Regions from separate parts of the Proteus vulgaris genome, predicted to be linked through region 1. Evidence: riboswitches for the same ligand, from Rfam matches in the RefSeq annotation. Region 1 holds a riboswitch; the other holds the start of a gene.

Evidence for each region. Region 1 has a riboswitch for thiamine pyrophosphate ahead of thiC (phosphomethylpyrimidine synthase ThiC). Riboswitches for the same ligand answer to the same signal wherever they lie in the genome.
Region 2: it holds a riboswitch for thiamine pyrophosphate, as region 1 does, so the genes downstream of both, thiB (thiamine ABC transporter substrate binding subunit) here and thiC (phosphomethylpyrimidine synthase ThiC) in region 1, are expected to answer to the same signal.

What each region holds. Positions count from the first base shown of each region.
Region 1 is NZ_CP090064.1:3,990,442-3,998,822, forward strand. It holds gene purD (phosphoribosylamine--glycine ligase) at 1-809, shown strand, start outside; gene LW139_RS18890 (DUF1481 domain-containing protein) at 837-1,499, opposite strand; gene LW139_RS18895 (HU family DNA-binding protein) at 1,544-1,816, opposite strand; gene LW139_RS18900 (YjaG family protein) at 2,007-2,597, opposite strand; gene nfi (deoxyribonuclease V) at 2,672-3,340, opposite strand; gene hemE (uroporphyrinogen decarboxylase) at 3,333-4,406, opposite strand; gene nudC (NAD(+) diphosphatase) at 4,495-5,280, opposite strand; gene LW139_RS18920 (HAD family hydrolase) at 5,427-6,107, shown strand; TPP riboswitch at 6,152-6,274, shown strand; gene thiC (phosphomethylpyrimidine synthase ThiC) at 6,404-8,356, shown strand; gene thiE (thiamine phosphate synthase) at 8,340-8,381, shown strand, end outside.
Region 2 is NZ_CP090064.1:3,547,212-3,555,592, reverse strand. It holds gene thiQ (thiamine ABC transporter ATP-binding protein ThiQ) at 1-199, opposite strand, end outside; gene thiP (thiamine/thiamine pyrophosphate ABC transporter permease ThiP) at 192-1,772, opposite strand; gene thiB (thiamine ABC transporter substrate binding subunit) at 1,772-2,785, opposite strand; TPP riboswitch at 2,851-2,942, opposite strand; gene rppH (RNA pyrophosphohydrolase) at 3,055-3,585, shown strand; gene ptsP (phosphoenolpyruvate--protein phosphotransferase) at 3,594-5,840, shown strand; gene lgt (prolipoprotein diacylglyceryl transferase) at 5,920-6,810, shown strand; gene LW139_RS17025 (thymidylate synthase) at 6,856-7,707, shown strand; gene LW139_RS17020 (prepilin-type N-terminal cleavage/methylation domain-containing protein) at 7,936-8,381, shown strand, end outside.

The DNA of each region.
Region 1 (8,381 bases):
AATCTGAGGCTGAAAATGCTATAAAAAATATGCTAGCAGGTAATGCCTTTGGAGATGCTGGGCATCGCATTGTTATTGAAGAATTTCTTGATGGTGAAGAAGCCAGTTTTATCGTCATGGTTGATGGTGAACACGTTATTCCAATGGCAACAAGTCAAGATCATAAACGTGTTGGTGATGGTGATACTGGCCCTAATACTGGTGGGATGGGCGCTTACTCGCCTGCCCCCGTTGTCACTAATGAAATCCACCAGCAAGTAATGGAAAAAATCATTTACCCAACAGTAAAAGGCATGGCTTCTGAAGGTCATCGTTATCAGGGTTTTCTTTATGCTGGGCTGATGATTGATAAACAAGGCGTTGCAAAAGTTATCGAATTTAACTGTCGTTTTGGCGATCCAGAAACTCAACCTATTATGATGCGTATGCAATCTGACTTAGTTGAGCTTTGTTTAGCTGGAGCAAAAGGCAATTTAAAAGGTAAAGATTCTGTTTGGGACCCTCGTCCTGCTTTAGGTATTGTTATTGCGGCTGGCGGCTATCCTGCTGATTATCGCCAAGGGGATATTATCGAAGGCTTAACAGCAACATCGTCCAAAACCGGAAAAGTATTTCAAGCAGGAACAACTCTGAATAATGAAGGTGAAGTTATCACTGCTGGCGGAAGAGTGCTATGTGCGACGGCATTAGGTGATGATATCGAGCAAGCGCAAAAAAATGCTTATGCTTTAGCGGAAGGTATTCATTGGAATGGCGCTTTTTATCGTCATGATATTGGTTATCGTGCAATTGCGCGTTTAAAGAAGTAAGTCACTAAATACAGCAGAAGGGAGTGATCACAAGCTCTCTTTTGTTGGCTCCCATTTGCAGAAATCATGGTCGGCTACCATAAGCAACTGTTTACCTTCTGGTGAATCAAGCCAAGCAACATAAGAAGGTTTACTTGGATTACGTGTTCTCGTTTTTAACCAGCGTTGTTCTGGCCCTTCAAATGAAACACTCACTTTCTCGCCAGCACATGTTGTCATTGTATTTTGATACCAGACACCCTGTACTAAGTTCACTTTTCCAATAGTCAGCGCTTCGCTGATTTCACGTTCTTTACTTGCAGCAAACACCATTCTTAAACGCTCATCTTCTGTTAATGCTCGTTTTTGCTTCTGACTTTCCTGTTGCATGAAAATGACTTCACCACGTTTATTTAAACGAAGGTGCCAAGATGAGGGATCATTTTGATTAACCACTTCAGAACGGACTTGCCAAAGCTTATTCTGGCGATACTCATAGAATGTGATGATAGTTTCTGGCTTTTTATAAAAGCTATAAACGCTCATGATCACTTGAGGCTCTGACGTTTTATTATTTAAACGCCATAGTCGCACAACACCTTCATCTGCAATGTACCCTGTTGCAGAAAATTCAGGGAGTTGTACTGTCGAAGAGCAGGCGCTGAGCAAAAAAGCTGATCCTATTGCTAACAGCCCCTGTCGTTTCAACAAAAGGGGAGTAAATCCCCCTCTATTGTTCATTCCGTTCAAAGGAATTATTTTACTGCGTCTTTCAGTGCTTTACCGGCAGTAAATGCAGGAACATTAGCTGCTGCAATTTTAATTTCTTTACCAGTTTGAGGGTTACGACCAGTACGCTCAGCACGGTGATTTACCTTGAATGTACCGAAACCAACTAACTGTACAGAATCGCCTTCTTTCAGAGCTCCTGTTACTGAGTCGATAAACGCTTCAATAGCAGCTTTTGCCTGAGTTTTTGTCAGATCCGCTTTTTCAGCAACTGATTCGGTTAATTCAGCTTTGTTCATAAAATAGTCCTTAAAGTATGTTTTATCGTTTGAAAAACATCTGGTGAAAAAACTTAACTTATCTTTTTAAGAAGATGAATTAAGTAAAACACCTGAGCCACTTCTTTTCGTACCCAATGTAGAACATACACGGGGGTGATGTGAAGTCTTTAAACGTCGCTTTTCAAGCACCAAATCACGTTTTTCTGATTTAGTGCGTTAATTCTATACCGATATTGCTCATTCCTGCTTCACGAAGGTCTGCACGTAGACCTTTAATCAGCTCGATATCTCTTTCTTCACACTCTACAAGTAGGCGGTAAATTTCCCATTGGATATCGAATTCTTCAATAACAACAGGCAGTGATCTTAGCTCTTCTTCGCTCATTTCTCTTTCTGCTTGTGTCATTTCAAGTGAAGCAACCGTCCCTACTGATAATTTGCTGACTTCAATAGCATGACTTAGCGATTCACCGCTTAAACGAGAGTGAACAACTTCACTCAAGGCGACACAGGCATCAATCGCTGGATAGACGCCGTAAATATCAAATTGAGATGCATCAGGAATAGCTTCTTCTAACTTCTCTAATTGAGAATCAAAATTCACTTTTGCATCTTTCACCGTTAAAGTTTCCCAAACCAGATCGAGAATACGGCGATAAAGCGTTGGATCAGCAAATCCTGTTTCACGACAAAATACCTGATAATTTGGATACATTCGCTCACACAGGCACGCCATAAACGTCAGGTGTTGCCAAGCCTCTAGCTTTTCTAAACGTAAATGGATTGGGTTCTTCAACATTCGTGATTACTCATTTTCTTAACTTAGGCGCAGTTTACCTGAAAATTAAAAATATCCACATATTTCCCGGTCATTTAGAGCTTATTCTTATTCAACTGCTCAAATAATCGCCTATTTGAAGCAATACCATCAGCCCAACGCGTTGGTTCTGGCAATCGATACCCTTTCATACACAACTCAACCCACTGCAAAGCACCTTCCATACTCACTTTATGACCCGGAGATATATACAGGGGTTTACATTTTTTCTTACTGCGATAAATCCACCCTATTTGCTCATTCTTATCCATCAATGGCTCATGACTTCCCATATCTTCATTGACCGCCCGATCAGTACCACATAAACGACTTTTTGCTACGCCAATAGTAGGCGTGTCTACTAATAAACCAAAATGGCTGGCAACACCCAGCCTTCTAGGATGAGCGATACCTTGCCCATCGACAAAAATAAGAGAAGGTTTCTGTTTAATTAATTGCCAAGCAGACAGTAATGCTGGGCACTCTCGAAATGAAAGTAAACCAGGGATGTAAGGAAGAGTTGTAGATATTCGCGCGATTTGGTATTCAAGAATTTCAAAAGAAGGGTAATGCATTATCACGATGGCAGCGCGAGTGACTGCGCCACCATCTTCAAAACCAACATCAGCACCAGCAATATAAGTAGGCATTGTAAATTGGTCTGTCAAAATAACTTGTTGAGCTTTTTCTGTCTGCTCCTGACGCAATTGTGAGGTATTAATCATTATCCTGATGATAAGGCTTCGATAAACGGTGAACCGCATCAATAAATGCACCAGCATGCTCTGGTGGAACATCTTGATGAATACCGTGCCCAAGATTAAAGACATGACCGTTGCCTTTACCAAACCCAGCAAGAATAGTTTCGACTTCTTGCTCTATTCTAGCTGGTGGCGCATACAGCATAGAAGGATCCATATTACCTTGTAAGGCTACTTTATCCCCTACTCGACGACGTGCATCTTCGATATCAATCGTCCAATCTAGCCCTAATGCATCACAACCTGTTGCTGCCATTGCTTCTAGCCAACGACCGCCACCTTTAGTAAATAAGGTTACAGGAACTTTTCTTCCATCGTATTCGCGAATAAGACCATCAACAATCTTATGCATGTAGTGTAATGAGAAAAGTTGGTAATCACGTCCTGTTAGTACACCACCCCATGTATCAAAGATCATGATGGATTGTGCACCCGCTTTAATTTGAGCATTCAAATAAAGGATAACGCTATCTGCGAGTTTATCCAGTAATAGATGTAGTGCTTGTGGCTCTGCGTACATCATTTTTTTTATTTTTGTGAAGGCCTTACTACTTCCACCTTCCACCATGTAGGTTGCCAGTGTCCAAGGGCTTCCCGAAAAACCGATTAATGGCACACTGCCTTGCAATGCATGACGAATTGCACGTACTGCATTCATTACATAGCCAAGTTCGTCTTCAGGATCAGGAATTGGCAGTTTTTGAATATCGGCAAGGCTATTTATTGGGGACTTAAAACGAGGTCCTTCACCAGTTTCAAAGTAAAGGCCTAGCCCCATTGCATCAGGGATAGTTAAAATATCAGAAAATAAAATAGCGGCATCTAAAGGAAAGCGTCTTAAAGGCTGTAATGTCACTTCACATGCCAATTCTGTATTTTTGCACAATGAGATGAAATCCCCCGCCTGTGCCCGTGTTTCCTTATACTCAGGAAGATATCTGCCTGCCTGACGCATCATCCAAACTGGGGTGACATCAACAGGTTGGCGCAGCAACGCACGTAAATAGCGGTCGTTTTTCAACTCACTCATGACTAACTCCATTAACAGTAATAGGGCCGCAAAATAGTATGTATTGTAACATGCTGGAAAAATAACTGTTGGCAGACAACGCCTTTATTTAGTTCTTTTCTTTATCTTGTCTAATATTCGCTATCGTATCTTCTATTAAGCGTCGCGCAATAGTATCTGGAGGTGGGATCTGTGGTAGTTGATCGTAACGATACCAAGCCGCACTGGTTAATTCAGAAGGATCATGGCGCAACTCTCCTCCATCGTAATCAGCCAAAAACCCCATCATTAAAGAATGAGGGAACGGCCAAGGTTGAGAGGATACGTAGCGAATATTACGAATACGAATATTACTTTCTTCAAATACTTCGCGAGCGACGGCCTCTTCTAAGGTTTCACCAACCTCAACAAAACCAGCGAGCACAGTATAAAGAGGGGAATGCTTATGCCTAACATGATGTGCGAGTAAAATTTTATCTTCATGACGAATACCCACAATAATACAAGGGGCAATCTGTGGGTAATAACGTTCATGACAGTTATCGCATAAACAAGCCCATTCACTCTCACTATGGCGCATTTTAGAACCACAATAGCCACAAAAACGATGAGAACGATAAAACTCTGCTAACTGAACACCACGACCCACTAGTTTAAATAAATTCTCATCTTGCGAGGCGATAAGCCTTGGCGAACACATATCGTTATCCATTTTTCCATGAATAAGCCAAACAGTTTCACCCTGCCATTCACCAACAATTTTGGCGTGTTGACCAACTAGCTCCCAATCCTTTGCAAAACCAAAAGGGAGTTCACCTTTCGGTAACCACACTCGCCCACCGAGGCTGACTGTCCACCAGCCTTTCTCTGATCCCGTTAACGTATATAAATGCATAATGATAATTCTATCCAAAATAATGATATAGAATTAAGGATACTCTCTTTAGTAAGACCCTCTCAATGTATTATGATTATTCTCTATAATTTATTAACATTCAAAAGGGGTTTCATAAATTTTATTTATAATAAAGGAATGCTAATATGACTGATAAAACCCAAAATAAAATTGCGATTTTTGATTTAGATGAAACGCTTTTAGCGGGTGATTCTAGTCGTTTATGGACACGTTATTTATGGGATAAAAAAATAGTCACTGATCCTCATTTCCTAAAACTAGACGAACAAATGATTGCAGACTATTACGCCGAAAAGCTGGATATAAACCAATATCTTTTTCAACATCTAGCATATTTTAAGCATCATAATATAGATAAAATAAATCATTGGATTAATGACTTTACTGAAACAAAAATTCAGCCTCTGCTTTACCCACAAGGAATATCAATAATTACACAATATCGGCAGCAAAATATTCCCGTTATGATTATTTCAGCAACAATGTCCTTTCTCGTTCACGCTATTGCAAAACAACTCAATGTGGATGTTTCAATGGGTATTGATATGCAAATTAAGGACAATCATTACACTGGATTTATTGAAGGTATTCCTACCTTTCGAGAAGGAAAGGTTGAGCGTTTAAATCAATGGAAAGAAGCCAATAACATTAATAGTTTTTATGTTTGTTTCTATACTGATTCATCTAATGACCTTCCATTATGTTACCAAGCGGATCGTGTTATCGCAGTTAATGCAGATAAAAAATTAACTCAAGTTTCGGATGAAAAAGCGTGGGAACAGCAACATTGGAATTTAAATAAATAACCCATGCTGGACTTGTAGTTTTCAAAATCTTTCATATACTGGACTTCTTCTTGTCGGAGTGCCTAGTGTTTATAAGGCTATTATAAACACAGGCTGAGACCGTTAATTCGGGATCCGCGGAACCTGATCGGGTTAATACCCGCGAAGGGAACAAGAGTGATTCGACCTTTTGATAGCTTCATCCGTATATTTTTTATACGCCTATCTGTCGATACTCCCTGCGACCTCCAGACAAGCATTTTTCTCAATATTCACCCGACAGGCTACAGCCTGCATGATATTTATTAGGAAATGCTATGTCCCAAAATCAAACTATATCCGTTAAAGATATTTCACCAACAAACAACAAACTGCGCCCACGAAAAGAGCAGCGTGATGCAGCTCAAGAATTTATCAGCACCATTCAAGGTGTCAGTTTCCCAAATTCAAACCGCATTTACCTCGAAGGATCACGTGCTGATATTCAAGTCCCTATGCGTGAGATCCAACTTGATAAAACGCTAGTAGGAGGATCAAAAGATTCCCCTGTTTTTGAAGATAATGAACCTGTTCCGGTATATGACACTTCTGGCCCTTATGGCGATCCGGCTTCTCAACTCGACGTTAATCTTGGCTTAAAAAAAATTCGCCAATCATGGATTGATGAGCGCAATGATACTGAAGCGCTTTCACTCTTAAGCTCTGATTTTACACAACAACGTCTTTCTGATGCAGGATTAGAACATCTACGCTTCCCGTTAAAGCCTAATCCTAAAAAAGCCCTACAGGGTAAAAGCGTGACGCAATTGCATTATGCTCGAAAAGGTATTATCACACCTGAAATGGAGTTTATTGCTATTCGTGAAAATATGGGGCGTGAACGTATTCGAAGCGAAGTATTACGTCAACAACATGCAGGATTCAGCTTTGGTGCGCATCTCCCTGACAATATTACCCCTGAGTTTGTACGCCAAGAAGTTGCTGCTGGTCGAGCTATCATTCCTGCCAATATCAATCACCCTGAATCAGAGCCAATGATTATTGGGCGAAATTTCTTAGTGAAAGTGAATGCCAATATCGGAAACTCCTCTGTAACCTCCTCCATTGAGGAAGAAGTTGAAAAACTGATTTGGTCTACACGTTGGGGAGCAGATACCGTAATGGATCTCTCAACAGGCCGTTACATTCATGAAACGCGTGAGTGGATCATTCGCAATAGCCCTGTTCCTATCGGTACAGTTCCAATCTATCAAGCACTCGAGAAAGTTAACGGTATTGCTGAAGATCTCACTTGGGAAATGTTCCGAGATACCTTGCTTGAACAAGCAGAGCAAGGTGTTGATTACTTCACTATTCATGCAGGCGTATTGTTGCGTTATGTGCCAATGACGGCAAAACGCCTAACGGGTATTGTGTCTCGTGGCGGTTCGATAATGGCGAAATGGTGTTTATCACATCATAAAGAGAATTTCCTCTACGAGCATTTCCGTGAAATCTGTGAAATTTGTACCGCTTATGATGTTTCCCTTTCACTGGGCGATGGGCTAAGACCGGGTTCAATTCAAGATGCTAATGATGAAGCACAATTCTCTGAATTACATACTCTAGGTGAACTGACAAAAATTGCATGGGAATATGACGTTCAAGTCATGATAGAAGGCCCAGGCCACGTTCCAATGCAGATGATCCGCCGCAATATGACAGAAGAATTAGAGCATTGTCATGAAGCACCATTTTATACATTAGGTCCTCTCACTACGGACATTGCACCGGGTTACGATCACTTCACATCAGGTATTGGTGCAGCAATGATTGGTTGGTTTGGTTGTGCAATGCTCTGTTATGTTACTCCTAAAGAACATCTAGGTTTACCAAACAAAGAAGATGTAAAACAAGGGCTTATTACTTATAAAATTGCGGCTCATGCTGCCGATTTAGCCAAAGGACATCCCGGCGCTCAAATCCGTGATAATGCTATGTCGAAAGCCCGCTTTGAGTTTAGATGGGAAGATCAATTCAATTTAGCACTTGATCCTGAAACCGCACGCCAATATCACGATGAAACCCTTCCTCAAGCATCAGGTAAAGTGGCTCACTTTTGCTCAATGTGTGGTCCTAAATTCTGTTCAATGAAGATAACACAAGAAGTACGTGATTATGCGGCAGGTATGGAACAAATGTCTCAAGCCTTTAAAGAGCATGGGAATGAGCTATACCACAGTGCCGAAATCACTCGTGTTGAGGTGACTGAAAATGAACAGATCCTCTAATACACCTTTTGCATCAACAGAAAAA
Region 2 (8,381 bases), 440 kb from region 1:
CAGTTTTAGTGTGATCACAACCATTAAGAAAAAGGGTTCCTTTTTCAGAAGGTAAAAATCCAGCAATTAAGCTGAGTAAGGTACTTTTCCCCGCGCCACTTGGGCCTAATACGGCGATACGTTCACCGGTGTTTACAGCTAAGTCAAACATAAGGTGTTGGTGTTCATAGGTATAAGCAAGGTGCTCTAATTTAATCATGAGATTTTCCTGCCAATCGTTCTATTAGGCTAAAAAGAGAGAAGCAAAGTAGTAATAAGATCATGGCTGTGACAGCACCATCTTGCGTGTGATAAGCCCCAATTTGCTGATAAAGATAGAAAGGAAGTGTTCTAAATGTTTCATTACCAAATAGAGCAACAATACCAAAGTCACCAATAGAAATAACACAAGCAAAAGCAAGTGCTTGTGAAATCGGTTTTCTTAATGCTCGTAACTCGATCCAACGAAGTCGATTGATACCCTGAATATTAAGCGATTGACATAAAAGTCCATAACGTGAAGCAATATCATTCATTGGATTTTCGAGCACTTTTAAAGCATAAGGAATGGCAATTAATGCGTTGGTTAAAATCACTAATGTATATGGTGATTCAGGGAGTCCGATTGTATTGTTTAATAACAAGAAAAAACCTGTTGCCAATACAATGCCCGGCATTGCCAGAATAATCAACCCACTCATTTCCATAGCTTGCCCCGCTTTTTTAAAGTGACGTAGGCGAAGTTCTCGGCTACTCCATAGCAACATCATTGTTAATACAACACAAACAATACCTGCGCCAATCGCAATAATGAGAGACGTTGTAAAAGCCCGCCAAAGTATGGGTTGTTGTATCACTCGTATTAATTCGCTGTTAAGACCATCTGTTATCACCGCTAAAATAGGGGGGACTAAAAAAAGGATCGCGAGCATAATAATCAGAGTATCGGTTATTTTGCTAAAGAGAGGATCATTGGGATCACGCCAATGCTGTTTTTGGCTATCTCCGACAAAGAGTGTACCTTTGAGTTTTTGGCTGATAAGCACTAAGCCTAAACAGCAAAAGAGCTGGATCAGTGCTAAAAGTGCAGCACGATGTAAATCGTAGTCATAACTTAATGCTTGATAAATTGCTAGCTCAACGGTTGTTGCCGCAGGGCCTCCACCTAACGCCAGTACAGTAGCAAAGCTTGCAAAACAGAGCATAAAAATCAGTGACGCAGTGGGAAGTATTTGTCGCCATAAATAGGGAAATTCCAGAAAGCGAAAACGCTGCCAACCATTCATGCCTAATTGTGAGGCTAACTGGCGTTGTTCTGGCGAGATACTTTCGAGAGCTTGTAACAGCATTCGGGTTGCTAATGGCATATTGAAGAAGACGTGTGCCAATAAAATGCCTTGTAAGCCATAAGGGGTAAATTGGTAATTAATCCCCAGCCATTCACAAATTTGAGCAATCCAACCGACTCTTCCATAAACCGTTAAAATACCAAAAAGTGCCACTAAAACGGGTAGAACAAGGCTCATGGCACATAAACGTAAGAAAAGTGTTCTACCTTTAAATTGGCGTCGATAAAGTGCTTTAGCGAGCCAAATGGCAGGTAATATTGAAAATAAGGCAGATAAAAAGGCTTGCCAGAAAGTAAAGCGCACGACATGCCATAAATAGTCATCAGCAAAAATAGAGGATAATTCGCCACTTGGCGCATTAAACCATAATGCACCAAATGACAATAAAGCCACAATAAGCAGTAAACCCGAGGCACATAGCCCCGGGATAAGCCATCTTCTCATTAGCGACTAACCGCAGATTGCCAATTACGCGTCCATGTTTGGCGCTCTTTAGCGACAACATCTGCATCAAATTGCAATGATTTTTCTGGTTTAGGCATCACCGAATAGACATCTGGTAATGGCATATCTATTACGGGATACATCCAATTGGTGGTAGGAATTGTTTCTTGGAAAGCCGGAGTGAGCATAAATTGCATAAATTGCTGAGCTAATTCAGGTTGTTTACTCGATTTGAGTTTAGCTGCAACCTCGACTTGTAAATAGTGTCCGTCAGAGAAAATAGCCGCTGCATAGTTATCTTTTTTATCCGCTAAAATATGATAACCCGGAGATGAAGTATAACTTAGCACAAAATCACCTTCACCTTTTAAGAATAAGCCATAAGACTCACTCCAACCTTTTGTAACGGTAAGGGTTTTCTCAGATAATTTCTTCCATTGAGAGGCGGTGTTTTCAGGATAAAGTGATTGCATCCATAGCATTAAGCCTAAGCCTGGTGTACTGGTACGAGGATCTTGATACAGTATTTTCCACTTTTCTTGGCTATTTAGTAACTCATCCATGCTTTTGGGTGGGTTAGCAATACGGTTTTTATCATAAATAAACGCAAAGTAACCGTAGTCATAAGGTACAAAGGTGTCGTCAGTCCATTTTTCAGGTAAGGCGAGTTTTGATGTATCGATATTACTTGGTGCAAAAAGCCCAGTTTCTTTGGCCGCATGTATCAGATTGTTATCCAAACCTAAAATAATGTCAGCTTTACTCTTGCCACCTTCCATACGTAAGCGATTTAGCAAAGAAACACCATCAGAAAGGGCAACAAGCTTTAATTCACAATCACACTGTTGTTCAAATGCTTTTTTAATGGCAGGTCCTGGGCCCCAATCTGCGGTAAAAGAATCATAAGTATATACAGTGAGTGTCGGTTTTTGAGTATTAGCTTGCGCTGAGAACGTGCTTATTACACTCAGTGCACCCAGTAGGAAAGTAAAGCGAAGCGATTTAGTTAACACATTTAGTTCCTCAGTAAAAAGTCAGGAAGGATCTGAGGAGTGAGGACTGCAAATTATAAAATATTGCATCATCCTGACTCAAATCCCTACGCCAGTATTAGCTGGATCAGGTTCCACGGGTTTTTCTCAGCCTAAAAAGGCACCCCGTTGAGACTTTCCCATTGTAGATAAATCCACGCGTTGTGCAAAGTCTGTTGATAGAGGTTTACCGTCTGTGAGTAGTATGAAACAATGAGTTATCTTTCAAATTTGGTTATTGAGGTAGTCTAGTGATCGATGATGATGGCTACCGCCCGAATGTAGGGATTGTAATTTGTAATCGGCAAGGGCAAGTGCTTTGGGCTCGTCGCTATGGGCAACATTCATGGCAGTTTCCTCAAGGAGGAATTAACCCTGGAGAATCGCCAGAGCAGGCAATGTACCGAGAGTTGTTCGAAGAAGTTGGGTTAAGTCGCAAGGATGTTAAAATTCTTGCCTCCACACGTAACTGGTTACGTTACAAGTTGCCTAAGCGTTTGGTGCGTTGGGACACAAAACCTGTTTGTATTGGACAAAAACAGCGTTGGTTCCTTTTGCAGTTAACAAGTAATGATAAGGACATTAACGTTCAACAAAGCAAAACGCCAGAATTTGATGGCTGGCGTTGGGTGAGTTATTGGTATCCCGTTCGACAAGTCGTCTCTTTTAAACGCGATGTTTATCGTCGTGTAATGAAAGAGTTCGCACCAGTAGTCATGCCATTGCAAGAACAAATGTCTTTACCTCGTCCATCGTATGGATATCGGCGTAAAAGGTATTAGATAACACTATGCTGACACGTTTGCGAGAAATTGTAGAAAAAGTGGCTATGGCAGCAGGGCTTCCAGAAGCACTTGAACTCTTAGTCAAGGAAACGTGTCAGGCAATGCACACGGATGTGTGTTCTATTTATCTTGCTGATAAGCAACGTAGTTGTTTTTATCTAATGGCCACAAAAGGACTTAAAAAACCCAGAGGACGTGCCGTTAGCCTCTCGTTTGATGAAGGCGTTGTTGGTGAAGTTGGACGCCTTTCTGAGCTTATCAATCTCGCAGATATTCGCGAGCATCCTAGTTTTAAATACCTTCCTCAAGTAAAAGAAGACGATCTGCGTGCTTTCCTTGGTGTACCTATTGTTTATCGTCGTCAACTCCTTGGTGTTTTAGTTGTTCAACAAAAAGAGCGTCGCTTATTTAACGAGAGCGAAGAGTCTTTTATGGTGACGTTAGCAACACAATTAGGCGCAACATTATCGCAAGTACAAACTAAAGGGCTATTTGGGCAATATCGTCAAAGTCGCATTAAAGCATTATCAGTTTCGACCGGAGTGGTAATGGCTTATGGTTGGCAAGAAATTTCCCAGCCAGTTCTTGAAAATGTATTTAAAGCTAGCGCGCTTGATATTAAGGCGGAATTAAATCGACTCACAGTGGCTTTAGAAGATGCCACGGCAGAATGTCGCCGTTTTAGTAAACGTTTTATGGCGAATGCACAAAAAGAGAGTGCCGCCATTTTTGATCTCTACTCGCATCTACTTAATGATCCCCAACTTAAACACAAAATGACAGCGATTATTACTCAGGGATATGTCGCAGAATGGGCTGTAAAAGTGGTTGTTGAGAAAGTTTCGTCACAATTTTCTAGCCTGAAAGATGGCTACATGAGAGAAAGAGCCTCTGATCTAAAAGCATTAGGACGGCGTTTATTATTTCATTTAGATGATGAAGTCAGTTCAACCAATATTTGGCCTGAGCGCTTTATTTTGGTGGCAGATGAATTAAGCGCAAGTTTATTGGCAGAATTACCTGAACAACAACTTGCGGGTGTGATTGTGCGAGATGGTGCAACACACTCTCATTCAGCGATCCTTGTTAGAGCAATGGGAATTCCCGCGATTATGGGCGCGGATATTCAACCTGAACTTTTACATAATCGTATGCTTATTCTTGATGGTTATCGTGGTGAGATTTTTATTGAACCAGAGCCTTTTATTACTCAAGAATATAAACAGATTATTGATGAAGAAAGTGTATTAAGCCAGATTGCAGAAGATCAATTAGAACAGCAAGCTGTTCTCAAAAATGGTGAATCGGTTAGTGTTCAATTGAATGCGGGATTAAATATTAAATACGAGCAACGTATTAGCGTGGGAATAGACGGTGTTGGTTTATATCGGACAGAGATTCCTTTTATGCTACAAAGCGGTTTTCCATCAGAAGATGAACAAAAAAATCGCTATCGTGAAATACTCTCTTTTTTCCCTGATAAACCCGTTGTGTTACGTGCATTAGATGTGGGTGCAGATAAACAACTTCCTTATATGCCCATTAATGAGGAAAATCCTTGCTTGGGTTGGCGAGGAATAAGAATATTACTCGATCAACCTGAAATTTTCCTTATTCAGCTTCGTGCTATGCTAAAAGCAAACCTCGAATTTAAAAATTTGAAAATATTGTTGCCGATGGTGACAAGTATTGATGAAATTGACGAAGCGAGAACATTGCTATTACGTGCATGTGATGAAGTGAGTCGAGAGTTAAAATGTGAATGTGCTCTACCACCGTTAGGTATTATGCTTGAAGTTCCCTCGTTGGTATTTATGTTGTCACAATTAGCTAATCGGGTTGATTTTATCTCTATTGGAACAAACGATTTAACTCAATACTTGCTTGCAGTCGACCGTAATAATACCCATGTTGCATCACTCTATGATAATTTGCATCCTGCATTATTGCGTTCATTGAGTTTGATTGCGACACAATGCCAATATTACCAGTTACCAATCAGTGTTTGTGGCGAAATGGCAGGAACACCTATCGGGGCATTGCTGTTAATAGGGCTTGGTTTTAGGCAGTTAAGCATGAGTGGACGTAGTTTACCTAGGGTAAAATACTTATTACGCCATCTTGATCCTGTGGTGTTACAGCCTTTTATGCAACAAGTGTTGCAAGCTGAAACAGCAACAGAAATCAAAAAATTGTCTTCTGAATTTATGGAAAGGCAGGGATTAGGTGGATTAATTCGCGGAGGTATCTGACATGCCTTTGTATAAGCCTTTTCTGTGTTGGTGATAAAGAGCAAACACAGAAATTATTAATTAAGTGAAGTAGGGAATAATGAGTATAAGCTACCTTAAATTTCCAGAGATTGATCCCGTTATGTTTTCTATCGGGCCTGTGTCATTACACTGGTACGGTATGATGTATTTAGTTGGATTTGTCTTTGCCTTATGGCTTGCAAATCGACGAGCCGCAAAACCGAATAGTGGTTGGAATAAAAATGAAGTTGAAACATTACTTTATGTCGGTTTTGTTGGTGTGTTTATCGGTGGTCGCTTAGGTTATGTTTTATTCTATAATCTGCCAGTCTTTTTAAATGATCCTCTTTACCTCTTTAAAGTTTGGGATGGCGGTATGTCGTTCCATGGTGGTTTAATTGGGGTAATTTGTGCCATGATTTGGTTCGCAAAACGTACTAAACGTGGATTTTTTCAAGTGGCTGATTTTGTCGCGCCTTTAATCCCGTTTGGTTTAGGATTAGGTCGTATTGGTAACTTTATTAATGGTGAGTTATGGGGTCGCGTCACATTAGATACACCTTGGGCCTTCTTATTTCCAAACTCTCGTTCTGAAGATCTTCAGCTTGTTGCTCAAGATCCATCAACGCTGCTACCTATTATTCAAGAATATGGGGTTTTACCTCGACACCCTTCACAACTTTATGAAATGTTGTTAGAAGGGGTAGTGTTATTTATTATTCTTAATATTTTTGTGCGTAAAAATCGTCCAGTAGGCAGTGTATCAGGTCTATTCCTGATAGGTTATGGTGCATTCCGTATTATTGTTGAATTCTTCCGTCAACCTGATGCGCAATTAGGACTATTTAGTGGTGTGAGTATGGGACAATTACTCTCAATTCCAATGATTTTGTTGGGCATTATTTTTATGGTATGGGCTTATCGCCAAGATAAAAAAACACCACAAAACCCAACACCAACTCACAAATAGTGTGAGATAAATTTTTATTATTAGCTAATTAACAAGAGAGACAACATGAAGCAGTATCTGGCATTGTGTCAACGCATTATCGATGAAGGACAATGGATTGATAATAAACGGACAGGAACCCGTTGTTTAACGGTGATTAATGCCGATCTGGAATATGATGTTGCGAATAACCAATTTCCGTTAATAACGACACGAAAAAGTTTTTATAAAGCCGCAATAGCAGAACTGTTAGGGTATCTGCGAGGCTATGATAATGCAGCACAATTTCGTGAAATTGGTTGTAATACATGGAATGCCAATGCGAATGAAAATAGTGCATGGTTGAATAACCCTCATCGAAAAGGTGAAGACGATATGGGTCGTGTTTATGGCGTTCAAGGACGCCAATGGCAACGCCCTGATGGTTCTCATTTTGATCAACTGCGTAAAGTAGTAGATAACCTGACTAAAGGTATAGATGATCGTGGTGAAATCATTACATTTTACAATCCAGGTGAAACGGAACTAGGTTGCTTACGCCCTTGTATGCATACGCATACCTTTTCACTTGTTGGTGATACCCTTTATTTAACCTCTTATCAGCGTAGTTGTGATGTGCCATTAGGTTTGAATTTCAACCAAATTCAGTGCTTTGTCTTATTAGCGCTGGTGGCTCAAATTACAGGACATAAACCGGGTAAAGCATTTCATAAGATAATCAATGCACATATCTATGAAAATCAATTACCTCTAATGCGTGATGTGCAGTTAAAAAGAGAGCCTTTACCGTTACCAACGTTGCATATCAACTCAAAAATAAACACATTGGAAGATATCGAAACATGGGTAACAACGGATGATTTTACTGTTGAAGGCTATCAATGTCATGAAGCAATAAAATATCCATTTACGGTGTAATTTCTCCTTTGCTTTTAAAGCCCCTGTTTAGTGATAAACAGGGGCTTTTTTATTGGTTTTTTATTTAAAATTTAAAGCATTGTCAGTATTTATTAATCATAAATACGTTTTATTTGTATTTGCTCTGAAAGTATTGTTATTGCGTACCTATTCGAGAAAAACGCTTATCTTTGTTTACCTTTAAGGCTGTGGTCTGCATGCTCATTACCGACTAAAAAGGAGAAATAAATGAACAATAATAGGGAATTAAGCCTAAATAAGGAGTTTCAGAAAAAAAGTGAGCAAGGTATCAGTTTACTCGAAATACTTATCGTGATGCTGATAGTCTCTATTTTAAGTTATCTATCAATTTCTTCTTATCAACATTTTATTAAGCAACGCCATTTAATACAGAGTGTGCGAGAAACCATAGTTTTTCTTTCTTACCAGCAACAGCAAGCGTTGCTGTTTAATGTCAAAATTAAAATATCACTTCATTTATCGCCCAGTAACAAAATAGTCGCTATTCCTTTTTCTCTACGATACTTACCTGAAAAACAAACGATTTATCAATTAGCCCTAGGTATTCAACTTAAGCAATCAACAGTCTCAAATTTTACGTTTGGTGGAATTCGCCAAACGTTAAAACCTATGAGTTTTGTGCTTAAAAATGAAGAGGATGAAGTGAAAATTAT